Regions from separate parts of the Streptomyces sp. NPDC054863 genome, predicted to be linked through region 2. Evidence: riboswitches for the same ligand, from Rfam matches in the RefSeq annotation. Region 2 holds a riboswitch; each other region holds the start of a gene.
The links. Region 2 has a riboswitch for cyclic di-AMP ahead of ACWGIG_RS07260 (M23 family metallopeptidase). Riboswitches for the same ligand answer to the same signal wherever they lie in the genome.

Region 1 (7,326 bases), on a different contig from region 2:
CGCCGCGGGAACGCGAGTTGGCCAGTGAAGAGGAGAGCGAGGACGCCACCGAGCCCGCCTTGGAGCCGGAGACCGGGCCCGCCGGGATCTGCGCACCGGTGCGCTTCCACTCCAGGTGGGTGTCCGGGATCTCCTCCAGGAAGCGGGAGGCCGGGTTGTACGAGGGCTGGCCCCAGGCGCTGCGCATGGTCGAGCGGGTGAGGTAGAGGCGCTCGCGGGCGCGGGTGATGCCGACGTACGCGAGGCGGCGCTCCTCCTCCAGCTCCTTGGTGTTGCCGAGCGAGCGCATGTGCGGGAAGACGCCGTCCTCCATGCCGGTCAGGAAGACGACCGGGAATTCGAGGCCCTTGGCGGTGTGCAGCGTCATGAGGGTGATGACGCCGGAGCCGTCCTCCTCCTCGTCGGGGATCTGGTCGGAGTCGGCGACGAGTGCGACCTTCTCCAGGAAGTCGGAGAGCGTGCCGGGGGCCTCGCCGTCGTCGCCCCCCTGGTTCTCCTGCTCGAACTCCAGGGCCACGGCGGCGAGTTCCTGAAGGTTCTCGACACGGGTCTCGTCCTGCGGGTCGGTGGAAGCCTGCAGCTCGGCGAGGTATCCGGTCCGCTCCAGTACGGCTTCGAGGACGGTGGCCGGTCCGGCTCCGGACTCGACGATCGTACGGAGTTCCTCCATCAGCGTGTTGAACCGCTTGACGGCGTTGGCCGAGCGGGCGGCCATTCCGTACGCCTCGTCGACGCGGCGCAGGGCCTGCGGGAAGCTGATCCGCTCGCGCAGCGACAGCGCGTCGATCATGGCTTCGGCGCGGTCGCCGATGCCGCGCTTGGGCACGTTGAGGATGCGGCGCAGCGGGACGGTGTCCTCGGGGTTCGACAGCACGCGCAGGTAGGCCAGGATGTCCCGGACCTCCTTGCGCTCGTAGAAGCGGACGCCGCCGACGACCTTGTACGGCAGGCCGACCCGGATGAAGATCTCTTCGAAGACACGGGACTGCGCGTTCGTACGGTAGAAGACGGCGACGTCGCCGGCCTTGGCGTCGCCCGCGTCGGTGAGGCGGTCGATCTCCTCGGCGATGAACTGGGCCTCGTCGTGCTCGGTGTCGGCGACGTACCCGGTGATCTGGGATCCGGCGCCGGCATCGGTCCAGAGGTTCTTCGCGCGGCGGTTCTCGTTGCGCTCGATGACGGCGTTGGCGGCGGTGAGGATCGTCTGGGTGGAGCGGTAGTTCTGCTCCAGGAGGATCGTCTTCGCGTCCGGGTAGTCCTCCTCGAACTGGAGGATGTTGCGGATCGTCGCGCCGCGGAAGGCGTAGATCGACTGGTCGGCGTCACCGACGACGCACAGCTCGCCGGGCGCGCGGTCCTCGCCGGACGGTCCGACCAGCTCCCGTACGAGCGTGTACTGGGCGTGGTTGGTGTCCTGGTACTCGTCGACCATGACGTGCCTGAAGCGCATCCGGTAGTGCTCGGCGACGTCGGGGAACGCCTGGAGCAGGTGCACCGTGGTCATGATGATGTCGTCGAAGTCCAGTGCGTTCGCCTCGCGGAGGCGGGACTGGTACAGCGCGTAGGCCTGGGCGAGGGTCTTCTCGAAGCCGTCGGCGGCCTGGCCCGCGAAGGCTTCCTCGTCTATCAGCTCGTTCTTGAGGTTGGAGACCTTGGCACTGAAGGACTTCGGCGGGAACTTCTTCGGGTCGATGTCGAGGTCGCGGCAGACCAGGGCCATCAGGCGCTTGGAGTCGGCGGCGTCGTAGATCGAGAAGGAGCTCGTGAAGCCGAGCTTCTTGGACTCGCGGCGCAGGATGCGGACGCACGCGCTGTGGAAGGTGGACACCCACATCGCGTGGGCGCGCGGGCCCACCAGCTCCTCGACGCGCTCCTTCATCTCGCCCGCGGCCTTGTTGGTGAAGGTGATCGCGAGGATCTGGCCGGGGTGCACCCCGCGGGCGGACAGCAGGTGCGCGATGCGGTGGGTGAGCACGCGGGTCTTGCCGGAACCGGCTCCGGCCACGATGAGCAGCGGCGATCCGGCGTGCACGACGGCGGCGCGCTGGTTGTCGTTCAGCCCGTCGAGGAGGGCCGCCGGGTCGACCACCGGGCGGGGGGCGCCGTCCCGGTAGTACCCGTCGCGGGGCGGCGGCGGACCGTCGAACGCACCCCCGAAGAGGTCATGCGGGACCTCCTCCGCGGGGGCACCGTCGTCGGTGTCCTCCGGGGGAGGCGGGGCCGCGTCGTCCTTGTGCTGGAGGTCGGCCAGGAAGCTGTCGTCAAAGAGGCTGCTCATCGCCTACCGAGTCTAGGCGGCCCCACTGACAGCAGGCCCCGGTTTCCGCCACCCCGGCCCGTGATCACCGTCCGCCACCACAGCCCGTGACCCTGTACTCACGCCCTTGCTAAGGTCACGAAAACGTATCGGGCATATCGAACATCAGGCTTCCCACCCGTCACGGGGATTGGCTACGGTGCTGCGCGAGCGGCCCGTACCCCCCTCGGCGAACCGCGCCGGAACGGTCCCCTCACGCCGAATTCGCGCCGCCCGCACGGTGGTTCGGAACCGGGGACCCACACGCATCACCGGGGTGAATCGGCCCGTACCCCCACGACCTGGGCCGTAGGGCACCTTCCGTCAGTCCGCCCGAACCCGACAGCTAACCCGGTAGGCGGTCCACGGAAGGAATGCCTGCTTTGGCATCGCATCGCAAGCCGCGTACCCGCGCCACGTCGCTGATACGTTCCACCGCTCCCGGGGTCGGCGTCACCGCCGCCGCCCTGGTCACCGTCGGTCTGGTCGCCCAGTCCGCACAGGCCGCACCCGCCTCTCCTGTCCCTCCCGCCGCTCCCAAGCCGTCGGTCGAAGAGGTGCAGCAGAAGGTCGACGACCTCTACCGGCAGGCCGGGGCGGCGACCCAGAAGTACAACGGGGCCAAGGAAGCCACCCGGCAGCAGAAGGAGAAGGTCGAGGGGCTCCTCGACGACGTCGCACAGCGCACCGACAAGCTCAACGAGGCCAGGCGCTCGCTCGGCACCTTCGCCGCCACCCAGTACCGCAGCGGATCGGTCGGTCCCACGGCCGCGCTGCTGCTGGCGCACGACCCGCAGTCGTACTTCGATTCGCGGCGGCTGATGGCGCGGGCCACCGATCAGCAGAGGAAGCTGGTCGCCGACTACACCGCGCAGCAGCAGTCCGCCGCGAAGCACCGGGCCGTGGCGACCCGCGGCCTGGAGCGGCTGACCACCTCGCAGGCCTCGCTGCGGGAGTCCAAGCAGGACGTGCAGGACAAGCTCGGGCAGGCACGCGGGCTGCTGTCGCGGCTGACCGCCGAGGAGAAGGCCGAGCTCGCGGAGCTGGAACGCAAGCGCGAGGCGGCGGCCAGGCACAAGGCGGACGAGCTGGCGCGGCAGCAGGCGGAGGCGGCGGCCGGGGAGAAGGAGCGGGAGAGGGAGAAGGAGAGGGAGAGGGAGCAGGAGAAGGAGGCCGGGCAGGGGGCCGGATCCGGGTCGGCCAGGGATCCGGGTACGGGTGCGGGGTCCGGCAGCGGCTCGGGGTCCGGCTCCGGTTCGGGTTCCGGTAGCGGCTCCGGCTCCGGCTCCGGCTCCGGAAGCTCGTACTCCACCAAGGCCGCGAAGGTGCTGGCCTTCGCCCGCGCGCAGATCGGCAAGCCGTACATCTGGGGCGCCACCGGCCCCTCCTCGTACGACTGCTCGGGACTGACCCAGGCCGCCTGGCGGGCCGCCGGGGTGAACCTGCCGCGGACCACCTGGGACCAGGTGAAGGTCGGCACACGGGTCGCGACGAAGGACCTCAAACCGGGTGACCTGGTGTTCTTCTACGACGACATCAGCCACGTCGGCATCTACAAGGGCGACGGAATGATGATCCACGCGCCGAAGCCGAACGCGAAGGTGCGCGAGGAGTCGATCTACTACATGCCGATCTACGGGAGCATCCGGCCGGCCTGACCGGCCCCGCCCCAGGAGCTCAGTCGGCCTGACCGGCCCCGCCCCGGAGCTCAGTCGGCCTGACCGGCCCCGCCGGAACTCAGGTCCACAGGACGGCGATGAAGATGTTGACGACCGTCAGCCCGCCGACCGCGCCGAACAGGGCCTTCTCCACCTTCTCGTCATCGCGCTTGACGTAGACGAGGCCCAGGATCACCACCAGGATCGCCAGCTTGATGCCGAGCTTGACGTTGTTGAGGGGGTGGTCCTGGGCCTGGTGGATGCCGACCAGGGCGATGCCGGTCACCAGCATGGTCAGCGCACCGTGCAGCATCGGGGGTGTGAAACGGGCGGTGCCCGCGCCCATCGCCTTCATCTGGGTCAGGAAGCCGCCGAGGAGCGAGGCGATGCCGATGATGTGCAGTCCTACGAAGACATTGATCGTGACGTCCATGGGGCGGAGCCTAGCCAGGCGTTAGCAGGGCGACGGCGGCAGGGCGGGCCATTCCGTCCCATCGGTCGCAGAGGGCGCGGAAGTGGTGATTCCGCATCCCTGTCGTCGATCATCCGCGACCAGTACTCGACCTCTTCCTGCCATTAGCGCTCATTCGAAGGCTGTGCCGTGACGTCCAGGTTTAGCGTCCCTCCCCAGACGGCCGACTCCCCTCCCCCTCACTCGGCCGGACGGACCAGTGGAAGGACGTGAACGCCCTCGTGGCAGCGCACCGGAAGCCCAAGCAGCGCTCACTCAGCACCGCTCGCAGTGCCCGTACCACCGCGGTCACCCTCGCACTGGCAGGGGCCGCGGGCGCCACCGCACTGGAGGGCACCGCGCAGGCGGAGCCGACGCTCACTCCGGCACAGATCAAGTCGAAGATCGACAAGCTGTACCACGACGCAGAGGCCGCCACCGAGGCGTACAACGGCGTGCAGGAGAAGGCCGAGCGGACGAAGAAGTCGCTCGGCCAGCTACGGGACGAGGCGGCACGCAAGACGGAGCAGCTCAACTCCGCACGCGGCTCGCTCGGCGCTCTGGCCGCGTCCCAGTACCGCACCGGGGGCATCGAGCCCGCGCTCCAGGTCGCGCTGACCTCGAACCCCGACCAGTACCTGGAGCGGGCCGCGATCGCCGGGCGGGCGAGCGACCGGCAGGCCGTCAAAGTGCTGGGCGCGCAGCGGCAGGTCGCCGAGATCGCCCGGCTGCGCGGCAGTGCCGGCCAGAGATTCTCCGAACTCGCCGAACAGCAGGGCGAGTTGAAGAAGCAGAAGGCGAAGATCCAGGAGAAGATCTCCGGCGCCGAGAAACTGCTCTCCCGGCTCACCGCCGACGACCGCGCCCGGTACGCGGCCCAGGACGGGCACGGCGAGGCGGGTGGCGGCGGCGACCGTGCCAGTCGCGGGAAGCGCACCGAGATGCCGCGCGGCAGCGTCCGGGCGCCCAACGCCCGTGCCTCGCAGGCCGTTTCGTTCGCCTACTCCGCTCTGGGAAAGCCCTATGTCTGGGGTGCCACGGGCCCCTCCTCCTTCGACTGCTCGGGCCTGACCCAGGCCGCCTGGCGCTCTGCCGGGGTGGCGCTCCCGCGCACCACCTACACACAGATCAACGCGGGAGAACGCGTCTCGCGTTCCCAACTCGCGCCGGGAGATCTGCTGTTCTTCTACTCCGGCATCACCCACGTCGGGCTGTACATCGGCGAAGGCAAGATGATCCACGCACCGCGGCCCGGAGCCCCGGTGCGGATCGCGCCGATCGACCAGATGCCGCTGACGGGGGCGACACGGCCGGCATGATGCCCACGCCTGACGCCCCTCGTAACGCCCCTCTGTAACGCCCCTCTGTGACGCCCCCTGTGATCGACAGGGTCGTCCGCTCTTCGCGGGGTAGCCGCCTCTATGAGGCCGTGGCCGCCACGGCCTCATAGAGGGAGGCACAGTCATGCCGGGCATCATCAACAGGATCAAGAGTTACGCACGCAGCCCGCAGGGCCGCCGCACCATCGCCCGGGGCCGCCGCGAGGCCTCGAACCCGCGCAGGCGCTCGCAGGCGAGGCAGCTCCTGAGCCGGCTCCGCGGCGGGCGCGGTCACGGCCGTCGCTACTGAGCACGGCCGTCGTTACGGAGCACGGCCGTCGCTCCTGTACGGCCGCCGCTCCTGAGTACCGAAGACGGCCGTCCCCGCCCGTCGGCGGCTACTTGCCCAGTTGGTCCGACAGCCACCGGAAGACCTCCGGCACCTGCTGCTTCCACACACTGGTGCCGTGGGGCCCGGTCAGCTTCACGACCCGCACCGTCGTCGGTGCCTTCGCCGCACCCTTCATGGCGGTCCCCGCCTCGAAGCCGTCGCCCGCCGCGCCCGATACGAACAGGGCGGTGCGCGGCGGCTTCCCCGCCTTGTTCGCCGCCTTCAGCATCATGTACGGGTTGTTGGCGCGCCGCAGTTCCGGGGTCGCGGCGGTGAGGGCGGCGGGCTCGCCGTTCGGGTCGTTGAAGCCGGAGAGGCTGACGCCCGCGCGGTAGCGGTCCGGGTGGGCGACGGCGAGCTTGGCTGCGCAGTGCGCGCCCGCCGAGTAGCCACCGACGGCCCAGTCCGAGGCCTTGTCCGAGGCGCGGAAGGTGTCAAAGACCATCTTCCGCACGTCGACGCTCAGCCAGCTGTCCGCGTTGACCTTGCCCGGGATGTTGGCGCAGCCGGTGTCGGTCTGGTCGCCGAGCAGGGTGGTGCGCGGTGAGACCAGGATGAAAGGCTTGACCTTGCCCTGCTTCATCAGCGGCCCCAGCTGCTTGTTCACCTCAAGGGTGCCGAACCAGGCCTTCGCGGACCCGGGGTAGCCGGGCAGCAGCTGGACCACCGGGAACTTCTTGTCCTTGTACGCCGGGTCGTCGTACTGCGGCGGCAGCCACACGTACACCTCGCCCTCGACCCCGGAGATCCGGCCCTTGAGCTCGGTGACCTGGACGCCCGGCCCCATCCTGGCGTCGTCGACCGGCTTGAACTTCGCGGCTTCCTTCGGCTGCTCGGACAGCTTCTGACCGCCTATGCCGTCGGGGCCGAGGTCCGTGGCCGTCCCGGCCCGGTCCGTCGTCCCGAGCAGGTCGTCCCAGGTGTCGTAGAGCCCGTTGGCGTTGTTCACCCCGACGAAGACCACGGTGATGGCGGTGACCTGTGCGAACACCAGCATCAACAGCCGTACGAAGCCACGCACGGCGGCGGGACCGCGCACCCGGCTCCACAGGGCCAGCGGCAGGACGACCGCGACCACGAGCAGGGCGATCGCGGTCACGAAGAAGGGGGTCCCGGTAAGACTCATCACGTGGGTACTAGATGGCCTGATCGCCACCGGGGTTGCCCGATTTCACGTGTCTGTCACCTGACTCACACCCCTGCCGCACCTG
Region 2 (7,326 bases):
CGACATCGACCCCGAGGCGACGCTGGCCTGGGTCGAGAAGTACTTCGGCTCGATCCCCTCGCACGACGGCAAGCAGCCGCCGCGCGACGGCTCGCTGCCCGACGTCATCGGCGGCGAACTGCGCGAGGTCGTCGAGGAGGAGGTCCCGGCGCGTGCGCTGATGGCCGCCTACCGCCTGCCGCACGACGGCACCCGGGAGTCGGACGCCGCGGACCTGGCGCTCACCGTCCTCGGCGGCGGCGAGTCGTCCCGGCTGCACAACCGTCTCGTACGACGCGACCAGACGGCGGTGGCGGCCGGGTTCGGCCTGCTGCGCCTGTCCGGCGCGCCCTCGCTCGGCTGGCTGGACGTCAAGACGTCCGGCGGCGTGGAGGTCCCGCAGATCGAGGCGGCCGTCGACGAGGAGCTCGCGCGGTTCGCCGCCGAGGGCCCGACGGCCGAGGAGATGGAGCGCGCCCAGGCCCAGTTGGAGCGCGAGTGGCTGGACCGGCTCGGCACCGTCGCCGGCCGCGCCGACGAACTCTGCCGGTACGCCGTGCTGTTCGGCGACCCGCAGCTCGCCCTGAGCGCCGTGCAGCGCGTGCTGGACGTGACGGCCGAAGAGGTCCGGGCCGTCGCGCAGGCGCGCCTGCGCCCGGACAACCGCGCGGTCCTGGTCTACGAACCGCTCGCAGCCGCCGCCGATCTCGCAGACGACACGGCCGGCGAGGCCGCACAGGAAGACCAGCAGGAAGGGGCGGACAAGTGACGGAGACCGTAGCCGTGACCAGCGAGATGCAGTTCCACCCGCAGCCGCAGGCCGGGCCCGCCACCCCGTGGGCCTTCCCTGCCCCCGAGCGCGGCGCCCTGCCCAACGGGCTGACCGTGCTGCGCTGCGACCGTCCCGGCCAGAAGCTGGTGGCCGTCGAGGTCAATCTCGGGGCGCCTCTTGAGGCCGAGCCCGCGGGCCTGGACGGGGTGGCCACGATCATGTCGCGCGCCTTCACCGAGGGCACCGACAAGCACTCCGCCGAGGAGTTCGCCGCCGAGCTGGAGCGCTGCGGCGCCACCCTCGACGCGTACGCCGACCACCCCGGCATCCGGGTCTCCCTCGAAGTGCCGGTCTCCCGGCTGCCCAAGGCGCTCGGCCTGCTCGCCGACGCCCTGCGCGCGCCCGCGTTCGCGGACGGCGAGATCGACCGTCTCGTGCGCAACCGGCTCGACGAGATCCCGCACGAGGCGGCCAACCCGTCGCGGCGGGCCGCCAAGCAGCTCTCCCACGAGCTGTTCCCGGCGGACCTGCGCATGTCGCGCCCCCGCCAGGGCACCGAGGAGACGGTCAAGGCCATCGACTCCGCGGCCGTGCGCGCCTTCTACGAGGCGCACGTCCGCCCGGCCACCTCCACCGCCGTGGTCGTCGGCGACCTGACGGGCATCGACCTGGACGCCGTCCTGGCCGACACCCTGGGGGAGTGGACGGGCAACACCGCCGCTCCCCGCCCGGTCCCGCCGATCACCGCCGACGACACCGGCCGTGTGGTCATCGTCGACCGCCCGGGTGCCGTCCAGACCCAGCTGCTGATCGGGCGCATCGGCGCGGACCGGCACGACCGCGTCTGGCCCGCCCAGGTCCTCGGCACGTACTGCCTCGGTGGCACCCTCACCTCGCGCCTGGACCGTGTCCTGCGCGAGGAGAAGGGCTACACCTACGGCGTGCGCGCCTTCGGGCAGGTCATGCGCTCCACGGCCGATGGTGCGGGAGCGGCCATGCTGGCCATCAGCGGCTCCGTGGACACCGAGTCGACCGGGCCCGCCCTGGACGACCTCTGGAAGGTCCTGCGGACGCTCGCGGCCGAGGGGCTCACCGACGCCGAGCGCGATGTCGCCGTGCAGAACCTGGTCGGGGTCGCCCCGCTCAAGTACGAGACGGCGTCCGCCGTCGCGGGCACGCTGGCCGACCAGGTCGAGCAGCACCTGCCCGACGACTTCCAGGCCCAGCTGTACGCCCGGCTCGCCGCGACCGGCACGGTGGAGGCCACGGCGGCCGTCGTGAACGCGTTCCCGGTGGACAAGCTGGTCACGGTCCTGGTCGGCGACGCCTCGCAGATCGCGGAGCCCGTACGGGCGCTGAACATCGGTGAGGTCACGGTCGTCACCGGCTGACCGGTGGAAGGCCGCCTCACAGGCCCTCCACACAACCGGTACAAAGCATGACAAGAAGGACCCCGATGACTCCCGAGTCGTCGGGGTCCTCCCTTTTGTCCGATTTATTGGAGAGGTTGCCTGTCTGCCGTGTGGGCTCCGTTACAAAAACGGCTGTCTGTTTGGCGATTGAAAGAAGTGCCGCTTAGCGTCGGTCCGGCTGTCCGTCAGAGTGCGCCGCAACCGTGGCACCGGGCAGTCATCGCCGAGTCCCCGTCAGGCGCGAGCCTGGGGAGCCGGGGACCCATTCAGTCCCTGGGGTGAATCGGACGCCATCGCCCTTCACGGGCCGGTGGGGCCCGTAGGAGACCTTCCTGCTCCGAACCCGTCAGCTAACCCGGTAGGCGAGAAGGAAGGAAAGGAAACAGCCACTTCATGGCGTTCACCCGTGCCGCCGGGAAGCACCGGCGTCCCTCCGTGCTGTCGCGCAGGAGCGCAAACATCGCCGGAGTCGCCGCACTCACCACGACCGGTGTCATCGGAACGCTGGCCCCGCAGGCCATCGCCGCCGAGCACGACCTGGCCGCCGAGGACACCGGCACCATCCGCGCCGTCGTCATGGAGGACTCCGTGACGGAGGCCCTCACCGCCCAGGTCGAGGCCCAGGCCACCGCCCAGAAGCAAGCGTACGAGAAGGCCGAGGCCGAGCGGAAGGCCGAGGAGGCCCGCAAGGCCGAGGTCAAGCGCAAGGCGGAGGCCAAGGCCAAGAAGGAGCGCGAGGAGCGCGAGCGTGCCGCCCGCGAGGCCGAGCGCAAGCGCCTCAACGCCTTCCGGCTGCCCGTCGCCGGCTCGTACGTCTCCACCGGCTACCAGTCCGGCGGCGCGATGTGGTCCTCCGGCAGCCACTCCGGTGTCGACTTCCACGCCTCGTCGGGCAGTTCCGTCGTCGCCGTCGGTGCCGGCACGGTCGTCGAGGCCGGCTGGGGCGGGGCGTACGGCAACAACGTCGTGATCAGGATGAACGACGGCTCGTACACCCAGTACGGCCACCTCTCCTCGATCGGCGTCTCCGTCGGCCGGTCCGTCGCGGCCGGCGAGCAGATAGGCCTCTCCGGCTCCACGGGCAACTCCACCGGCCCGCACCTGCACTTCGAGGCCCGCACCTCCTCCGAGTACGGCTCGGACATCGACCCGGTCGCGTACCTGCGCGGCCACGGCGTCAGCGTCTGACCGCACCCGCCGCGGTCGCACGTGCGGTGGCCGCTCCCGCTGTTCCGGAATGCCCCGGCTCTTCACGAGCCGGGGCATTTCCGTGTGCGCATTCCTCGGAGATCCCGGATTTTCTTCGGTAATTCCCCCGTGTTGCAATAGAGTTGAGAGAAGGCTTCGGCGGGCAGACGGGGGTCCTGGCATGCGCATTCCCGCGCATTCGGTGTGTACGGCGATTCGCGACGACATCGTGTCCGGATTCCTGCCGTGCGGCAGCCGACTCACGGAAGAGGTGCTGGCCCGCAGGTACGGCGTCTCGCGCGTCCCGGTCCGCGAGGCGCTGCGCACCCTCCAGGCCGAGGGCTTCGTCACCACCCGCAGGCACGCGGGCGCCTGCGTCGCCGAGCCGACCGCGCAGGAGGCCGCGGACCTCCTGGAGATGCGCACGCTCCTGGAGCCGCTCGGCGCCGCGCGTGCGGCCGTTCGGCGCAGGGAGGCGCACCTCAAGGTGTTGCGCGGCCTGGTCAGGATGGGCCAGGAGCGGGCCGGGCGGGCGGAGGGCGAGGACCTGACCGCCCTGACCGGCTGGTTCCACGAGACCCTCGCCCAGGCGTCCGGCAGCCCCGGCCTGATCACCCTGCTGACCCAGCTCAAGCACAAGATCGCCTGGATGTACGTGGTGGACCGGCCGGCCAGGCCCGCCGAGGCGTGGGCCGAGCACGGCGCGATCGTCGACGCGGTGACCAGGCGGGACGCGGAGCTGGCCAGGACGCTGACCGCGCGGCACGCGGAGCGGGCGCTGGCCGCGTACCGCATGAGGATTCCGCAACAAGCCGTCAACGCGGCGGGCGGCCGGAATTAACACGAGGGCCGTATACAAGCAGTAGGGGAAATCGGTGGGCGGCGAAAACCCTGGGCGAAAGCCGTATGGGAAAACCGCGGGCCGGAATCGGATACCGGATGGACGCAATTCCACCGGCGTCTTCGGCACCCTGAATTCAGGGGAAACGCCGACAGCCGCGGCCCCCGAATCGGGGGAGGCCACGGCTGCCGGGTCAAGAATTCGCCCGTACGGGCGCGACCTTATGGGGTCTCAGAAGGTCAGACGGTCTCGGGGAGCTCGTCCAGGCCCTCGGCGACCAGCTTCGCCAGACGGTCCAGAGCCGCGTCCGCACTCTCGGCCTCGGACGCGAGCACGATCTCCTCGCCGCCCTGCGCACCCAGGCCCAGCAGCGCCAGCATCGACGCCGCGTTGACCGGGTTGCCGCCCGCCTTGGCGATGGTGACGGGGACGCCGGTGGCCGTGACGGCGCGGACGAAGATGGAGGCGGGGCGGGCGTGCAGGCCCTCGGCCCAGCCGACGGTGACGCGGCGCTCAACCATGGTGTTGCCCTTCATGTGCTTATTGGTTGTCTAGACCAGTCTCTCACGTGGTGCGGGCTGCTCTGCCCGGCAAAAGTCCCGCCGAACAGGACCAGATTGCCCCGCTCCCCGGGTGCCCGCGAGTCGTAGGCTGCACCCATGGCCATGGCTGCGGGCGATCAGGATCACGTCTATCCCGACCACTGGGAGGCCGACGTCGTGCTCCGCGACGGCGGCACCGCGCGCATCCGGCCCATCACCACCGAGGACGCGGAGCGCCTCGTCAGCTTCTACGAGCAGGTCTCGGACGAGTCGAAGTACTACCGCTTCTTCGCGCCCTACCCCCGGCTGTCCGCCAAGGACGTGCACCGCTTCACCCACCACGACTACGTCGACCGGGTCGGCCTCGCGGCCACCGTCGGCGGCGAGTTCATCGCCACCGTCCGCTACGACCGCATCAACGCCGACGGGCTGCCCGCCTCGGGCCCCGACGCCGACCAGGCCGAGGTCGCCTTCCTCGTCCAGGACGCCCACCAGGGGCGCGGCGTCGCCTCCGCCCTCCTCGAACACATCGGAGCCGTCGCCCGCGAACGCGGCATCCGGCGCTTCGTCGCCGAGGTGCTGCCCGCCAACTCCAAGATGATCAAGGTCTTCACGGACGCGGGCTACCAGCAGAAGCGCTCCTTCGAAGACGGCGTCGTGCACCTGGAGTTCGACCTGGAGCCCACCGACCGCTCCCTCGCCGTGCAGCGCGCCCGCGAGCACCGCGCCGAGGCCCGCTCCGTGCAGCGGCTGCTGTCGCCCGGCTCCGTCGCGGTCGTCGGCGCGGGGCGCTCCGCGCAGTCCGTGGGCCGCACCGTCCTGCGCAACCTGCTGGCCGCCGGATTCACCGGCCGTACGTACGCGGTGAACGCGGCCCTTCCCCCGGGCGTCACCGAGCTGGGCGGCGTTCCCGCGCACCGCTCCGTCGCCGGGATCGGCGAGGGCGTGGACCTCGCGGTCGTCGTCGTACCGGCGGAGAAGGTGCCGGAGGTCGTGGCCGACTGTGGCGAGAGCGGTGTCCAGGGACTGGTGGTGCTGGCCGCCGGGTACGCGGAGAGCGGGGCCGAAGGGCGGGAGCGGCAGCGTGAACTGGTCCGCCAGGCCCGTTCGTACGGGATGCGGATCATCGGCCCCAACGCCTTCGGCATCATCAACACCTCCGACCTCGTACGTCTCAACGCTTCCCTCGCGCCCCAGCGCCCGGCGCGCGGCGGGATCGGTCTGTTCGCCCAGTCCGGCGCCATCGGCATCGCGCTCCTCTCCGGGCTGCACCGGCGCGGCGCGGGCGTCTCCTCCTTCATCTCCGCCGGGAACCGCGCCGACGTCTCGGGGAACGACTTCCTCCAGTACTGCTACGAGGACCCGGACACCGATGCCGTCCTCCTCTACCTCGAATCCATCGGCAACCCGCGGAAGTTCACGCGCCTGGCCCGCAGGACCGCCGCCGTGAAGCCGGTCGTGGTCGTCAAGGGAGCCCGGCACAGCGGGAGTACGCCGCCCGGGCACGCGGTACCGGTGGCGCGCATTCCGGACGCCACGGTCTCGGCGCTGTTCCGGCAGGCGGGTGTCGTCCGCGTGGACACCGTCACCGAGCTCGTCGACGCCGGGCTGATGCTGACCGGCCAGCCGCTGCCGCGCGGACCGCGCACCGCGATCCTCGGCAACTCCGAGTCGCTCGGCCTCCTCACGTACGACGCCTGCATCGCGGAGGGGCTGCGTCCGCTCCCGCCGCGCGACCTCACGACGGGCGCCACCCCCGCGGACTTCCGTACGGCCCTGTCCCAGGCGCTCGCGGACCCGGCGTGCGACGCGGTCGTCGTCACGGCGATCCCCTGGGTCGGTGAGGGCGGAACGATGGAGTCCGGCGACGGCGAGGTGCTGGCGGCGGCCCTGCGCGAGGCGGCGGCGACGTCCCCGGCGAAGCCGGTGGCGGTGGTCCACGTGGAGATGGGAGAACTGGCCGAGGCCCTGGCGGCGGCGACGAGCACGGCCCCGGGCAGGACCGCCGCACCGGTGGCCCCGCAGCCGGCACCGGACAGGACCGCCACCGCACCGGTGGCCCCGCAGCCGGCACCGGCGGTGCAGCAGCCGACGCCGTCCCAGGAACCGGCCCCCGAGCCCGTCACTCCTGAGTCCGTCACCCCTGAGTCGGTCACTCCTGAGTCCGTCACCCCCGACCCCCTCGCCCCCGAGCCCCCCACCTCCCGGCGCATTCCCGCCTACCCCGCCGCCGAGCGTGCCGTCCGGGCCCTCGCCGAGGCGGTTCGCTACGCGCAGTGGCGGCGGGAGGCCGCCGAGCCGGGGCGGGTGCCGGAGTACGAGAACATCGACGAGGGCGGCGCCGCCGCCCAGATCGACGCACTCCTCGCCGAGGACGCCGACCCGCGCGGTCTGCCGCTGAAGCCGGACGCCGCAAGGGAGTTGCTCGGCCGGTACGGGATCGCCGTACGCGACGCGCTGGCCGCGCCCACCCCCGACGCGGCCGTCGCGGCGGCCGGGCGCCTCGGCTACCCCGTCGCCCTCAAGACCACCGCCCCGCACCTCCGCCACCGTCCCGACCTCGGCGGTGTCCGCCTCGACCTGGCCGACGAG
Region 3 (7,326 bases), on a different contig from region 2:
GTATCGCCGCCGGGTCGGTCATGGTCCACCCCTTCTTACTTAGGACGTTCGTAAAGAAGCACTGCGTAATGCCTTGATCACGTTCGCCGGAGGGTCCACGGTAGGACAGAAGCCACTCAAACGCACGCATGTTCGAGTGGGGTGTAACCGGAACGGAGAACCATGAGCATCACGTCCCTTGCACGGGCCGCCTCGGCCGCGCTCCTTGCAGTCGCCGCACTGACCGGTGCCGCAGCACTCCAGATCAACGAGCAGGCCCCCGTCGTCGTGGCGGACGCCGCGACCGAGCCGGCCCCCGTCGAGACCCCCAGCGTCGAGCCGTCGTCGGCGGTCAATGACTCCCGGTGGGACTGACCAGGGAGCAGCGGACGCGCGGCACTGTCGCGCGGTACCAGGGGGGTACGCACGTGTTCCACGTCCAACGGGTCCGGCTCGACGAGGGAGTACCAGCACTCGCGTATCGAGGCGCTGACGAATCCCGCATCGCGATTGACTCTCGGCACATCACCCCCGCCGGGGCGCGAGCCCTAGAACTCGTTCTTAACGGACTGTCACCACAGAGCCAGGGTGAGGCGTGTCGGCGGAACCCAAAGTCCGAGCAGGGGAAGCGGCAGCAGTAGACGAGAGAGGGGCCGAGCATCACGTGATGCTCGGCCCCTCCGTCGTTCTTGCTGCTGCGCAGTCACCCTTCATGGGCGCGCGCTCCGTGCGTGCTCCGTGCGTGCTCGGACGCTGAAGTACGGAACGACACGAGCCGTCATAAGGCGTTACGAGGACTGCTGTTGACCTGTGTGTATGACAGAGCGTGTCATACGGCGTCATCCTCCGGCACGTCTTTGTCGGGACTTTTAATCCGTTGGTTGTCGGTTCGAGTCCGACATGGCCTACAGGACGAAGTGAGAGGCTCACGTCTCTGACCTGCGGAGGAGCGCCTCGATCGGTTTATGCCGGTCGGGGCGTTCCGTCGTTTCGGAGTGGGGTGCCCCGGACCGGGTCGTGGTGGCGCAGGGAGTCCTGGGCCTCGACGTAGCGGAGTACGAGGCGGGCGAACTGCGGGCGGTCGGATTCGGTCCAGTCGGACACCATGTGGCTGGCCACGGACGGGTCCACGCTCAGGAACTCGCCGATGGCGCCGACGGTGCCCTCGAAGGGCCCGGCAGGGTCGCAGGGCCCTCCGCCGTGGGCCTCTGCCGCCTTCTGCTCCGCCTCCAGGAGGACGTTGAGCACCAGGGTGCGGGAGAACGCGGGGGCGTTCAGGGGGTGGCGGGGCGGTGTGTGCGCGAGTGGTCGGAGGGGCCGCCCGGATGGCGTAAGGTGGTGTTTACCGACGCGGGGTGGAGCAGCTCGGTAGCTCGCTGGGCTCATAACCCAGAGGTCGCAGGTTCAAATCCTGTCCCCGCTACTGAAGAAGTAGTGAAGTCCTGAGGCCCGGAACTCGAAAGAGTTCCGGGCCTCAGGCGTTTGTCCGCGTATGTACGGAGTTGCGCCCGGGCCGTCCCCCACATGGCGGATGCCGATTCGCCGTACGGCGCGGCTCCGGCCAGCCTGGGTGGGGAGCGGTACCGTCCGCACCCGGTGCGGACCTGGGCAGGAGAACTGACGGTGGCGGGGTACGGACGCGGAAGCGACGGGGCCGGGACAGACACAGGGGCAGGGGCCAGGGAAGGGGTCCGGGCAGGGGCCAGGACCGGGTCCGGGAGCGGTTCCGGGGGCAGGCCGGGGAACGGGTCGGGGGCCGGGGACGGCGGGGGCGGCAAGAAGACGCGGCGGTTCGTGCGGATGCTGCCCGCGCTGATGATCGCGGGCGGGCTCTTCTTCGACGCGCTGACGCCGTCCGACTTCACGGGCTCGCCGCTGTTCGCAGCCGCTCCGCTGATCGCCGCACCGTTCTTCTCGCTGGTCACCACCGGGCTGACCGCGTGTGCCGCCGCGCTGGCCGTGGTGGGGCTGAGGATCGCCGACGACACCCTGAAGAGCGTGGTGGGCGTGACCGAGCTGGTGACCGTGCTGACGGTGTCCGTGCTCGCGATCCTGATCAACCGGGTCGTACGCAGGAGTGGCAGGCAGCTCGCGTCGGTACGGGTCATCGCCGAGGCGGCGCAGCGGGCCGTCGTGCCGATCCCGCCGGACCGGATCGGCGGTCTTGAGATCGCCGCGCGGTACGAGGCGGCGGAGGCGGACGCGTTCATCGGGGGCGACCTGTTTGCCGTGCAGGACACTCCGTACGGGGTGCGGCTCGTCGTGGGTGACGTACGGGGCAAGGGACTTGAGGCCGTCGAGGCGGTCGCGGTGGTGGTGGGTGCGTTCCGGGAGGCGGCCGAGACCGAGAGCTGCCTGGAGGGCGTCGCGCAGCGGCTGGAGCGGGCGCTGGCGCGCGAGGGCCGCCGGCGGGACGGGCTGGACGCGCTGGAGGGCTTCACGACTGCGGTGCTCGCCGAGATCCCGCGCGGCGAGGGCGTCGTACGACTGGTGAACCGGGGGCATCCCGAGCCGCTGCTGCTGTACGCGGACGGCGAGCTGGACGTGCTGGCGCCCGAGGAGTTCGCGCTGCCGCTGGGGATGGGGGACCTGGGGGACTGGCCCGACCGGGCGCGGGAGTTCGGGTACCCCGCGGGTTCGACGCTGGTGTTCTACACGGACGGTCTCTCCGAGGCGCGGGACGGCGCCGGGGTCTTCTACGACCCGGCGGTGCGGCTGCGGCGCTCGCTCTACCCCGGTCCCGAGGACGTGCTGGACGCGCTGACCAGTGACGTAAGGGTGCATACGGGCGGGAAGCAGACCGACGACATGGCGCTGCTCGCGGTGGGGCGGCCGGGGGTGGGGCAGCCGGAGCGGCGGCGGACCGTGGAGATCGTGAAGCGGCCGTGAGCGGGGCGGGTGCGGTGCGTGTGCGCGGCGGGAGCAGTGCGTGCGCGGGGTGTGTGCGGCCGGTCGGTCACGGGGTGTGTTCGAAGGGGAGCCCTCCGCATAACAATTGACGATCTATCAGTTGTGGAGGGTTTGCGGGGGTGGGGCGCATGTGCTTCGGGAGGCCGCTGCGTCGTCCTGATTCGCGGTCATATGTGCCCGTATGCCTTGGCCATGGCCCCCCGCACAGCGTTAACGATCACCTGGAACAGCTTGGAATTCCACTTGTGTGTCTATTAACGTTCGATAACGCAGTGCGGTCGTCCCAGTCGTCGTCAGAGACGGCGCCGTGCGCGTGCGCCGAATTCCGTGAGGAAACCGGGGAACCACCAATTGGGGTGAATCGGGCCGAACCTGGCCCGTAGGAGACCTTCCTGCTCCGAACCCGTCAGCTAACCCGGTAGGCGAGAAGGAAGGAAAGGAGCGCGCCCCCGTGGCGTCCAACAGGCCTGCCCCCGAAACACCGGCCCCCGCTTTTTCATACGTGGCGTACGGAGTCCCCAACGACACGGAGGGCCCGACGGGCGGCCGGACGGACGGCCGGGGCGACACGCTCGTCGGCCTCGCGCCCGAGATTCCGCAGCAGCGCCAGCAGTCTCAGCAGCCTCAGGGCGGCTTCCAGGGATTCGCGGAGTTCGACGGATCCTCAGGCAACTCCTTCGGGGGTTCCTCCGACAGCCTTTCCGACGCCCTCTCCGACGGCCGCCCCTCCGACGGCATCTACGGCAGCGCCTTCGGTGGCCCCGCCGCCTCGGCCGAGGAGTGGAACCCCACCGAGGAGTCCCTCGTTCCGGTGCGCGGCAAGCACCGCGTCGCCAAGCAGCGCGGCTCCCTGGCCCGTAGCTCCACGGTGCTGGGAGTCGGCGTCATCGCCGCCGTCGGCGCCGGCGGGATCGCCACCGCCCAGGAGAAGCCGGCCGTCTCGATCTCGCTGCCGGACCAGCTCTCCGACTCCCTCGCCTCGCTCGCGGACTCGCTGCCGGCCGCCGAGTCGCTGCCGGGCGTGGGCGCGCTGGTGTCGGGCTCCGACTCCGATGCGGGCTCCGACTCCGGTACGGGCGTGGTGGTCGCCTCCGTTCCGGCCGCCGCCTCCGCCACTCCCGCAGCCGCCGGGCAGCAGACCGGTGCGGGCGAGAGCCTGCGGGCGCGGATCCTCCACCAGGCCGAGCAGCAGCGCTCCGTCGCCGACGAGGCCGTCCGGGAGGCCGCGCGCGAGCAGGCCGTCAAGGACGCCGCCGCCGAGGCCAAGAAGCAGCGCGACGAGGCCGACGCCAAGGCGGAGAAGGTCGAGCAGGCGAAGCGCGAGGCAGAGGCCAAGGCGAAGGCGGCGGCCGAGGCGAAGGCAGCGGCCAAGGCGGAGGCCGAGCGGCTCGCCAAGCTGGCCGCCAGCTACTCGCTGCCCACCTCCTCGTACACCCTCACCGCGACCTACGGGCAGTCCGGCTCGATGTGGTCCTCCGGGCAGCACACCGGCCTCGACTTCGCCGCCCAGGCGGGCACACCGGTCAAGGCCGTGCACGGCGGGACCATAAAGTCCGCGGGCTGGTCCGGGTCGTACGGCTACCGGATCGTGCTGGAGCTGAACGACGGCACGGAGATCTGGTACTGCCACCTCTCCCAGATGAGTGTCCAGGTCGGCGGTGACGTGTCGACCGGGCAGGTCATCGGCAACGTGGGCGCCACCGGGAACGTGAGCGGCGCGCACCTGCACCTCGAAGTGCGCACCCCGGGCGGCGACGGCATCGACCCGGCGGCCTGGCTGCGGGACAAGGGCCTGACGGTCTGATCCGGCCGGGGTCCGTCCGACCCGGTCGGACCCCGACCGAACCGGTGCGATCCGCTCGGGCCCTGTCCGAACCGGAGTGATCCGCTCGGGCCCTGTCCGAACCGGAGTGATCCGGTCGGAATCGATGGCCGGTGCATGGAATGGTCGGGCGGGCCGGGTGGTTGAAGTCCTCATGACCTCCCACCTGCGCCCGCTGGGCTCTTCCGGCCTCGATGTCTTCCCGCTCGCCCTCGGCGGCAACGTCTTCGGCTGGACCGCCGACCGCGACCAGTCCTTCGCCGTCCTCGACGCGTACACCGCCGGCGGCGGCAACTTCGTCGACACCGCCGACGTCTACTCCGCCTGGGCCCCGGGCAACGAGGGCGGCGAGTCCGAGCGCGTCCTCGGCGAATGGCTGGCCGCCCGGGGCAACCGGGACGAGGTCGTCGTCGCCACGAAGGTCGGCGCCCACCCCTCGTACAAGGGGCTCTCCGCCACCACGATCAAGGCCGCCGCCGAGGAGTCGCTGCGCCGGCTGGGCACCGACTACATCGACCTCTACTACACGCACTACGACGACCCGTCCGTGCCCGTCGAGGAGTTCGTCGCCGCGCTCGACCAGCTGGTGCGGGACGGCAAGGTGCGGGCCGTGGCCGCCTCCAACATCTCCGCCGCCCGGCTGCGGGAGTCGCTGGACTTCGCCGAGCGCGAGGGCTTCGCGAAGTACACCGCGCTCCAGCCGCACTACAACCTCGTCTCCCGCGACACCTACGAGGGCGAGCTCCAGGACGTCGCGTCGCAGGCCGGTCTCGCGGCCGTGCCGTACTACGCGCTCGCGTCCGGTTTCCTGACCGGCAAGTACCGGGCGGACGGCGGCGCGGTACAGAGCGCACGCGCCGAGGGGGCGGCCAAGCACCTGGAGACCGAGCGGGGGCGCAAGGTCCTCGCCGCACTCGACGAGGTGGCCGCGGAGCACGGCGCCGAGGTCGGATCCGTGGCCCTGGCCTGGCTGGCTGCCCGGCCGACCGTCGTGGCACCGATCGCCAGCGCCCGTACGGTCGAGCAGCTGTCGGCGCTGCTCGCGGTGGCGGACCTGACGCTCAGCGACGCCGAGCTGGCGAAGCTGACGGCCGCTTCCGCCTGACGGTCGCTTGTGCGTGACAGCCGCTTGTGCGTGACTGCCTGACGGCCGCCACTGCCTGACGGCCGCCACTGCCTGACGGCCGCCACTGCCTGACGGCCGTTTCCCGCATGGTGCGCTCGCGGCCCCGGTGCCGTCAGTAGCTCTTGTACGGGTTGTACGTGGCCGCGTAGGCCGGGTGGTACGGCGGCGGGAGCAGCCGTATTCGGCCGGTGACCTGGGCCGCGTACACCAGTGCCGGGCCCGCGATCCGCTTGCGCTGCCACAGCTCGTGCAGCAGCTCCGACTCGCGGGCGGTGAATTCGGCGGCCAGCTCCGGGGTCGCGGCCCCGCGCCGCGCCCGGTACCGAAGGAAGGCCAGTGCCGTCGCGGACTTCTCGTACTCCGCGACGGCCTTGGCGGCTCCGGGGCCGTGCGTCCGGGCCGCGAACCCCTGGGCCAGCGAGCGGGCCCGCATCGAGGACAGTGCGAGCGGCTCGGCCGGGTCCAGCCAGCCCGCGGCGGCGTACGCGGGCAACTCGGCCGACAGCATCCGCAGTTCGCGCTGCCTGGTCCAGATCGCCAGCCAGGTCAGGAACGCGAACGCGGGGACCATGACCAGCCCGTACACCCCGTAGAAGGCGAGCGGGCCGAAGGACGCCGAGCCGTTCCACAGGGAGTGCATGCCCATCGCGAGGAGCAGACCGAGCAGCGGCAGCACGACCCGGCGGATCCGCCCCCAGGCGCGGTTGCGCATCCGGCGGGTCGGCGTGAGCGCCACCAGGCCGAAGCCGATGCCGGTCAGCACGGTGAACAGAGGGTGCGCGAAGGGGGACATGACCACCCGCACGAAGAACGTCCCCGCCGTCACCGCGCCGAGACCGGAGACGCCGAACGCCTGGTCCTCGCCGAAGGCATTGCCCAGGTAGAGGATGTTCTCGGTGAAGGCGAAGCCGGTCGCGGTGAAGCCCGCGAAGACCACGCCGTCCACGATTCCCGTGAAGTGCCGTCTGCGGAACAGGAAGACCAGCAGGATCGCCGCCGCCTTCGCGCACTCCTCGACGAACGGCGCGACGAAGGTCGCCCCCAGCGTGTCCGCCCCGTCGGGGTCCGCGGTGGCCACGGCTATCCACTGCACGGCAAAGCTGTTGGCCGTGATCGCGACGAGCGCCGCCGCGCAGGAGCCCCAGGCGAACGCGAAGACCAGATTCCGCCAGGGTCCCGGCTCGACCCGGTCCAGCCACCGGAACGCCGCAAGCAGCAACGGCACCGGGAACACGGCGAGACCGAGCCCGACCAGGAAGCCGCGGGTGCCGGTCTGCTCCCGTACGAGTGCGAACAGCACAAGACCCGACAGGGCGAGCAGCACGATCAGCGCGGTGGCGCGGACCGCCCTGCTGCGCCAGAAGGCGCGCTGCCGGACGCCGCGAAGGACACCCGGCCGCCGGGGGTGGTCCGCCGCGGGCGCGACGGAGGCAGGCTCCGGCTCGGGTGCCGGAGCCGCCGGGGGCGGAGGCGATGCGTACGTCTCGTA
Region 4 (7,326 bases), on a different contig from region 2:
GGGGAACCACCAGGGGTCGGGGGACGTTGAAAACCCCTTCCCAGCAGGCCCGATGGCCCCTTCCGGACGCTGGACCACTTACGCGATTCATACATCCGTAACACGCCCGGAACCGTCCGTTATGCGCGCACTCGGGGTCGCCGCGCCGCCCGATCGGCTCCCGGACGTAAAAAAGGGGCCCAACAGGCCCCTTTTCCTTGTGAAGAACTTCACGAAGTTCGTTCGGCGGGCTTCCGCGTCAGGCTACGGACCACCCGATGCCGTCCAGAATGTCGTGTTCCGAGACCACGACCTCGGAGGCTCCCGCGCGCTCCATGAGGGCGAGCAGGATGAGCGATCCGGCGACGATGACGTCCACCCGGCCCGGGTGCATGGCGGGGATGGCCGCCTTCTCGTCGTGGGTGGCACCGATCAGCATCCCGGTGACCTCCTTGACGCGCTCGTACGGGATCCGGGCGTGGTGGATCGCCGACGGGTCGTACGCGTCGAGCCCCAGCGCGATCGCCGCGACGGTGGTGACGGACCCGGCGAGGCCGACGAGGGTGCGGGGGGAGCCGTCGGCCAGCGGCACCGTCCGCGCGGCCAGGTCGAGGGCGGCCCCGATGTCCTTGCGGATCGCGGCGACCTGCTCGGGGGTGGCCGGGCTGGACGGCTGGTGCCGCTCGGTCAGCCGTACGCAGCCGATGTCGACGGAGCGGGCGGCCCCGACCGTCCCGCGGCCCGTGACGAGCTCGGTGGAGCCGCCGCCGATGTCGGCGACCAGATACTCCCCGCCCTGGCCCGCCAGCTCCTTGGTGGCACCGGTGAAGGAGAACGCGGCCTCCTGGTCGCCGGAGATCACCTCGGGCTCGACGCCCAGGATGTCGAGGACGCCGGAGACGAACTCCTCGCGGTTCTCGGCGTCCCGGGAGGCGGAGGTGGCCACGAAACGGACCTTCTCCGCCCCGTGCGCCTTGATGATCTCCGCGTACTCGCGGCAGGCGGCGAAGGTGCGCTCCAGGGCCTCCGGGGCGAGCCGACCGGTGCGGTCCACGCCCTGGCCGAGCCGGACGATCGTCATGCGGCGGTCGAGGTCGACCAGCTCGCCCGTCGTAGGGTCGGCGTCGGCGACGAGCAGGCGGATGGAGTTCGTACCACAGTCGATGGCGGCGACCCGGGTCACTTGGCGGTCTCCTCGGTCTGGGCGGCGCCCTCGCCGGCTGCCTGGTCGGCGGCCTTGTCGGCGGCCTTGTCCAGGCACGGGGTGACGCAGGGTCCCTTGGCCCACCACTCGGGCAGCAGTGCGAGGGCCTCGTCGCCGAAGGGGTTCACACCGGGGCCCGCGACCAGGGAGTGGCCGACGAGGACGTGCAGGCACTTCACGCGGTCGGGCATCCCGCCGGCGCTGGGGAAGCCCACCAGCTCCTCGATCTCGTCGCGCCGCTTCAGGTAGTCCTCGTGCGCGGCCCGGTAGGTGTCCGCCAGCTCCTGGTCGGTGGAGAGCCGCGCCTGCATCTCCTTCATCAGGCCGGAGCCCTCCAGGGTGCCGATGGCGCCCGTGGCACGGGGGCAGGTCATGTAGTAGAGCGTGGGGAACGGCGTGCCGTCGTCCAGTCGCGGGGCCGTCTCGACCACGTCGGGGTTGCCGCAGGGGCAGCGGTGCGCGATCGCGCGCAGCCCGCGCGGCGGGCGGCCGAGCTGGAGCTTGAACGCCTCGATGTCCCGGTCGGTGGGCTCGGTGCGCGGCGTGGTCGGGGGCGGGGTGTGCATGCGTGCCTTCTGTCGGTCTGTTCCGTCTGTTTCGTACGGAGAGTGGTTCTTACGCAGAGCGGTTCTACGGTTCCCGGCGGTCGGCCTCGTCGACGCCGCCCCAGACGTGGGAGTACCAGGGCCGGTCGGCGGCCCCGCCCTCGCCCGGCCGCTCGGTGGCGCCGGACGCGTCCGGGTCGTACATGGTGAAGCCGGTCTCCCCCGGCTTCACGTAGTGCAGGTGCTCGCGGGACAGCCGCACGATGTACGCGTCGTCGCGGAGCCGGGCCTTGGCGTCGCGGAGCTGCTCGACGCGCCGCTCCGCCTCGTTCCTGGCCTGCTCCTGGTCGGCGATCTCGGTGCGCTGCGAGAAGTAGCTCCGTATCGGATACGCGAGGGCCACCACCAGCGTGCAGACCACCAGGACCAGCAGCGCCGCCCGGCCCGTGAGCCGGGAGCGGCGGGCCTGGCGGCGGGTCTGGGAGCGGTAGACGCGGGCGGCGGTCTGCTCGCCGAGCAGGCGCAGCCTGGTCGTGGTGGAGAACCGGTCGCGGTTGCCCTTCGCGGCCATCCGTTGTCCCTCCCCGTTACGCGCCGACGTCCCCGCACACGGTACGGGACCGGGTACGGGGACGTACGGAGGCTTAAACCTTCAGCGGGGTCTCAACCCCCTTGAAGGCCCAGCAGGCACAGCTTGCGCAGCAGGCTCAGCCCTTGAAGCGGGGGAACGCCGAGCGGCCCGCGTACACCGCGGCGTCGTCGAGGATCTCCTCGATGCGCAGCAGCTGGTTGTACTTGGCGACGCGGTCCGAGCGGGCCGGGGCGCCGGTCTTGATCTGGCCGCAGTTCACCGCGACCGCGAGGTCGGCGATGGTGACGTCCTCGGTCTCGCCGCTGCGGTGGCTCATCATGCACTTGAAGCCGTTGCGCTGGGCCAGCTCGACGGCGTCCAGCGTCTCGGTGAGCGAGCCGATCTGGTTGACCTTGACGAGCAGGGCGTTCGCGGAGTTCTCCTCGATGCCGCGGGCCAGGCGCTCCGGGTTGGTGACGAAGAGGTCGTCGCCGACGATCTGGACCTTGGAGCCCAGCTTGCCGGTGAGAACCGCCCAGCCCGCCCAGTCGTCCTCGTACAGCGGGTCCTCGATGGAGACCATCGGGTACGCGGAGACGAGCTCCTCGTAGTACTCGGTCATCTCGGCGGCCGAGCGGGACTTGCCCTCGAACTCGTACTTGCCGTCCTTGTAGAACTCGGAGGCGGCGACGTCGAGCGCGAGCGCGATCTGCTCGCCGGGGATGTAACCGGCCTGCGTGATGGCCTCGACGATGAGGTCGAGCGCGGCGCGGTTGGACTCCAGGTTCGGGGCGAAGCCGCCCTCGTCGCCCAGGCCGGTGGACAGGCCCTTGGTCTTCAGCACCTTCTTGAGGGTGTGGTAGACCTCGGCGCCCCAGCGAAGGGCCTCGGAGAAGGACTCCGCGCCGATCGGGGCGATCATGAACTCCTGGATGTCGACGTTGGAGTCGGCGTGCGACCCACCGTTGAGGATGTTCATCATCGGGACGGGCAGCAGGTGCGCGTTCGGGCCACCGAGGTAGCGGAACAGCGGCAGGTCGCTCGCCTCGGAGGCCGCGTGGGCCACCGCGAGGGAGACGCCCAGGATGGCGTTGGCGCCGAGGGAGCCCTTGTTCTCGGTGGCGTCGAGGTCGAACATCGCCTGGTCGATCAGGCGCTGCTCGGTCGCGTCGTAGCCGACGAGCTCCGGGCCGATCTGCTCGATGACGGCGAGGACTGCCTTCTCGACACCCTTGCCCATGTAGCGGTTGGGGTCACCGTCGCGAAGCTCGATGGCTTCGAAGGCGCCGGTGGAGGCGCCGGACGGGACAGCAGCACGACCGGTGCTGCCGTCGTCGAGGCCGACCTCGACCTCGACCGTGGGATTGCCTCGGGAGTCCAGGATTTCCCGGGCTACGACGACGTCGATGGACGGCACGAGCATCTCCTTATGGGATGTGACGCTGAGGAAGCAGGGTGCAGGGTCGCTTTCGGCCTTGCGACATGAGCCTAACCGGATCGCGGACGACAGCCAGCCGATCGACCGCCCGCTGGGACGAAAAGATGCCCGAATGCCTGTATTACGGGACGAAGGACATAAGGGTCGTCGCCATGTGTTACGGATCCGTTCACTCAGCGTGCCTACGGGCCCTGCACATATGAGGGGACGCGGACACAAAAGGGCCCCGGCCCGGCGCGTACAGGGGGAAGTCGCGCCCGGCCGGGGACCAGGAGTGCGGAGCGGACGGGGGTGGGCCGTCCGCTCCACGGGGCGGGGACCGGGCGGGGGTGGGCCGCCGAAGTCCCCGCGGGGTCAGCTCAGGTGGAGCTGCTGACCCGGGAAGATGAGGTCGGCGTCGGAGACGACTTCCTCATTCAGGTCCATGATGTGCTGCCAGCCGCCCTTGACGCCCTTCGCCTCGGCGATCTTCGAGAGGGTGTCGCCGGACTTGACCTCGTACTCGCCGTCACCCTTCTTGATCGGGCCGCCGGCCTTCGACTCGACCTTGGGGACCGAGCGGGTCTCGGAGCGCTGCTCCTGCTTCGGGGCCTTGCGGGACTCGGAGCGGGAGGCCGGGGCCTCGGAGCGCTGCTCCTTCTTCGGGGCGGACTTCTGTGCGCCCGAGCCGGTGCTGACGCCCGGGTCGACACCGTCGTTACTGAGGTTGCCGGCGCCCGCGCAGGCCCAGGCGCCGGGGCCCTGGATCTTGAGGAGCTGCTCGGCCACGGCGATCTGCTGGCCCTTGGAGGCCTGGTCGGCGCGCGGCGCGTACTTGGTGCCGCCGGCGGCGGCCCAGGAGGAGTTGGTGAACTGCAGGCCGCCGTAGTAGCCGTTGCCCGTGTTGATGGACCAGTTGCCGCCGGACTCGCACTGGGCGACCGCGTCCCAGGTGTCGACGGAGGCGGCGGAGGCCGTGGAGGCCCCCATCAGCGGAGCGGCGACCGCGACACCGGTGACACCCGCGAGGGTGGCGACCCGGGTGGCCTTGGACGGACGACGGTGCTTGCCCTTGCCGTTGAACAGCGACATGAAAATCCCCTCACCGACGCCTTCGAGGTGAGCTGTCGGGTTCGGGCTGTGAGTTCGCCCGGCCCTCGGTCGGGTCCGCACCGTGTCGGCTGCGTTCCGTCTCGAAGGCTTCACCCCAAGCCGTTCCCGTCACGTCTCTCAACGTCCGGTCCCGGCACTTACCTTGGGTCCCCCGCTCCTGCCTACGGCGCTTTACGCGACGACTGCTCCCGGGGCCCGCCGGCAGGATTCGGCGTGACGGGCTCCGGTGCTCACCGGTGGCGAGCGAGGACGACCGTAATCACAGGTGTCCCCGATGTTCAAAGAGGCACATCGGGGACATTCGGCCCCTACTTGCCCTCCCTGCACGGCCGTTTACGCAGGTCAGAGGGGGCACGGCAGGACCTTCCCGCAGGGACGCGCCAGTTGGGGCAGAGAGACTCATGTCTCACTTGCGCAGAACCGGACATAAGACCCTGAAGTACCCGTGTTCTGGGCCTAGTTTTCGCTCAGGTCGAGGCTCTGGCCTGGCTTGATGAGGTCCGGATCGCCGCCCACGGCCTTGCGGTTGGCCTCGTAGAGCGCGGGCCAGCCGCCGGGCACGTGCGCCTCGTCGGCGATGTGCCAGAGGTTGTCGCCGGGCCGCACGGTGTAGTTGCCCGGCTCGGGTGCGGTCCCGTCCGCCCCCTTGTCGCCGCCGCGGGAGGCATGACCGCCCGCCTCGCGCCCGTCGGCCTTCTCCGGGGCGGACGAATCGTCCTGTCCGGGAAGGGAGTTCTCGGGAGCGGGCTCGCCGCGGTGCTTGCCCTGACTGCCAGCCGCGGGGTCGGGAGTGCCCGGTGTGGCGGGCGTGGTGGGTGTGGCCGGGGACTCGGCGCCGGGGGTCTGCGCACCGGGCGTGGTGGTGCCGGGGAACGGCTGCCCGGCGTCCGGGGCGGCCGGAGTGTCCGGGCCGGTGCTGGGCTCGATGCTGGAGCCGGGAAGCGGCTCGGCGGGCTGCTCGCCGCCGGGGGTGGCGGGCGTGGCCGGAGTGGTGGGCGTCGCGGGAGGGGTGGGTGTCGCGGGGTCCGTCGGCGCACCCTTTTCCGTACCCGCGTCCGGGGTGCCCTCGTGCTGGGGCTCCGTGCCGGGGGTGTCCGGCTTCACGGAGCCCGCCGGGGGCTTGGGCGTAGCGCCGGTGTCCGTACCGGGGTCGGCGGCGTCGACGCCGCCGGAAGCGGAACCGGAACCGGAGCCACCACCCGGGGCGAGCCCGGAGACGACGGCGCAGCTCGGCCAGGCCTGCGGGCCCTCGGCGGCGAACACCTTCTCGGCGACCTTGATCTGCTGTCCACGGCTGGCGAGGTCGGGGCGCGCGGCGTACGCGGTGCCGCCGTACTGCTCCCACTTCTCCTGCGAGAACTGCAGGCCGCCGTAGTAGCCGTTGCTCAGGTCGGCACTCCACATGCCGCCGCTCTCGCACTCGGCGACGCGGTCCCAGGTGTTCGCCTCGACCGCACTGGCACTGGTCGCGCCCAGGAGCGGAATCGCGAGTGCGGAGCCGGTCACCCCTGCCGCGACGATGAGAGCGGGTGCCTGACGCGGGCGGCGGTGCTTACCGTTCCCGGAGCGCATGCGGTTGCCTTTCAGCTGACGGTGACCCGGCTTCTGGCCGTAACTGCCGGGTCGCCCGTGAACGTAGCCGCAGTCGAACACCCGTCACAAGTCGATGCAGTGCAGATCACGCGAAGGTCACATAGCTGACGCACCATCAGCTCCGGGTGTCCGTACGACTTCCCCGAACTCCACCGGGAGGGTGCGCAGTCCGCGCATGATGAGGCCCCCACGCCACCTCAAATCGGCAGGATCTTCCGCGAGTTGCAGGTCAGGGAGGCGGGTCAGCAGGGCCGCCAGAGCCGTCTGCGCTTCGAGGCGGGCGAGGGGGGCACCGAGGCAGTAGTGGATGCCGTGACCGTAGCCAAGATGCTGGTTGTCCCGACGGCTGAGATCGAGGGCGTCCGCATTCTGGAACCGGTCCGGCCGGTGGCGGCGCTGTGGGACCAGACGTCGCCCCCTTGCACTCCCACCTACCCGCGCTGCCCCTGAGCGACCGGGCCGGAACGAAGCTGAACGGTCACGGCGAGTCCAGGCAGCCGGGGGCGCTGGTACGCGGGAGTGCCCCGGGTCCCCGCCTCCAGCCTGCTCATCACTTCGGGCCACAGCCCCGCCCGCCACCACTTCAACTGACGGGTACGAATGGGGTCGACGACTCCCCAGGTGAGGGGCATGTCTCTCCACCCCATGCCGTGGCGAAGCCTGTGCAGCATGCCGCAGAACTGCTGACGGATGTCGTACTTGCCGGCGAAGTGCTTCTTTGACAGGTGCGGACGCAGCATGTCGACTACGGCCTGCCACTCGGCATCCGTCGGGTCCTGGGGGACCAGCGTTCCGGTCTCCCAGTGCCATTCGCTGACTTCGCACTTGGTCCCGGGCTTGAGCGGCCCCTCCCTCACACCGAGGAGCACCTCGATGTGGAACAGGTCAAAGAACTCCTTGCGCT

Region 1: another riboswitch for cyclic di-AMP. It lies ahead of ACWGIG_RS26340 (NlpC/P60 family protein); the one in region 2 lies ahead of ACWGIG_RS07260 (M23 family metallopeptidase).
Region 3: another riboswitch for cyclic di-AMP. It lies ahead of ACWGIG_RS13145 (M23 family metallopeptidase); the one in region 2 lies ahead of ACWGIG_RS07260 (M23 family metallopeptidase).
Region 4: another riboswitch for cyclic di-AMP. It lies ahead of ACWGIG_RS08570 (transglycosylase family protein); the one in region 2 lies ahead of ACWGIG_RS07260 (M23 family metallopeptidase).

The regions. Positions count from the first base shown of each region.
Region 1 covers NZ_JBSGZD010000181.1:258-7,583, forward strand. The annotation lists gene pcrA (DNA helicase PcrA) at 1-2,278, opposite strand, end outside; cyclic di-AMP (ydaO/yuaA leader) riboswitch at 2,504-2,672, shown strand; gene ACWGIG_RS26340 (NlpC/P60 family protein) at 2,680-3,954, shown strand; gene ACWGIG_RS26345 (hypothetical protein) at 4,034-4,387, opposite strand; gene ACWGIG_RS26350 (NlpC/P60 family protein) at 4,648-5,724, shown strand; gene ACWGIG_RS26355 (hypothetical protein) at 5,870-6,034, shown strand; gene ACWGIG_RS26360 (alpha/beta hydrolase) at 6,123-7,241, opposite strand.
Region 2 covers NZ_JBSGZD010000023.1:3,392-10,717, forward strand. The annotation lists gene ACWGIG_RS07250 (M16 family metallopeptidase) at 1-748, shown strand, start outside; gene ACWGIG_RS07255 (M16 family metallopeptidase) at 775-2,142, shown strand; cyclic di-AMP (ydaO/yuaA leader) riboswitch at 2,375-2,542, shown strand; gene ACWGIG_RS07260 (M23 family metallopeptidase) at 2,557-3,351, shown strand; gene ACWGIG_RS07265 (GntR family transcriptional regulator) at 3,533-4,192, shown strand; gene ACWGIG_RS07270 (HPr family phosphocarrier protein) at 4,432-4,713, opposite strand; gene ACWGIG_RS07275 (bifunctional acetate--CoA ligase family protein/GNAT family N-acetyltransferase) at 4,852-7,326, shown strand, end outside.
Region 3 covers NZ_JBSGZD010000053.1:15,991-23,316, reverse strand. The annotation lists gene ACWGIG_RS13170 (LuxR C-terminal-related transcriptional regulator) at 1-22, opposite strand, end outside; gene ACWGIG_RS13165 (hypothetical protein) at 163-354, shown strand; gene ACWGIG_RS13160 (hypothetical protein) at 943-1,227, opposite strand; tRNA gene ACWGIG_RS13155 (tRNA-Met) at 1,329-1,402, shown strand; gene ACWGIG_RS13150 (PP2C family protein-serine/threonine phosphatase) at 1,774-2,868, shown strand; cyclic di-AMP (ydaO/yuaA leader) riboswitch at 3,196-3,329, shown strand; gene ACWGIG_RS13145 (M23 family metallopeptidase) at 3,626-4,693, shown strand; gene ACWGIG_RS13140 (aldo/keto reductase) at 4,866-5,816, shown strand; gene ACWGIG_RS13135 (PrsW family intramembrane metalloprotease) at 5,950-7,326, opposite strand, start outside.
Region 4 covers NZ_JBSGZD010000029.1:4,454-11,779, forward strand. The annotation lists gene ACWGIG_RS08550 (Ppx/GppA phosphatase family protein) at 239-1,162, opposite strand; gene ACWGIG_RS08555 (DUF501 domain-containing protein) at 1,159-1,749, opposite strand; gene ACWGIG_RS08560 (FtsB family cell division protein) at 1,814-2,299, opposite strand; gene eno (phosphopyruvate hydratase) at 2,436-3,722, opposite strand; gene ACWGIG_RS08570 (transglycosylase family protein) at 4,092-4,808, opposite strand; cyclic di-AMP (ydaO/yuaA leader) riboswitch at 4,811-5,008, opposite strand; gene ACWGIG_RS08575 (transglycosylase family protein) at 5,286-6,401, opposite strand; partial or broken gene ACWGIG_RS08580 (cytochrome P450) at 6,519-6,806, opposite strand; gene ACWGIG_RS08585 (recombinase family protein) at 6,854-7,326, opposite strand, start outside.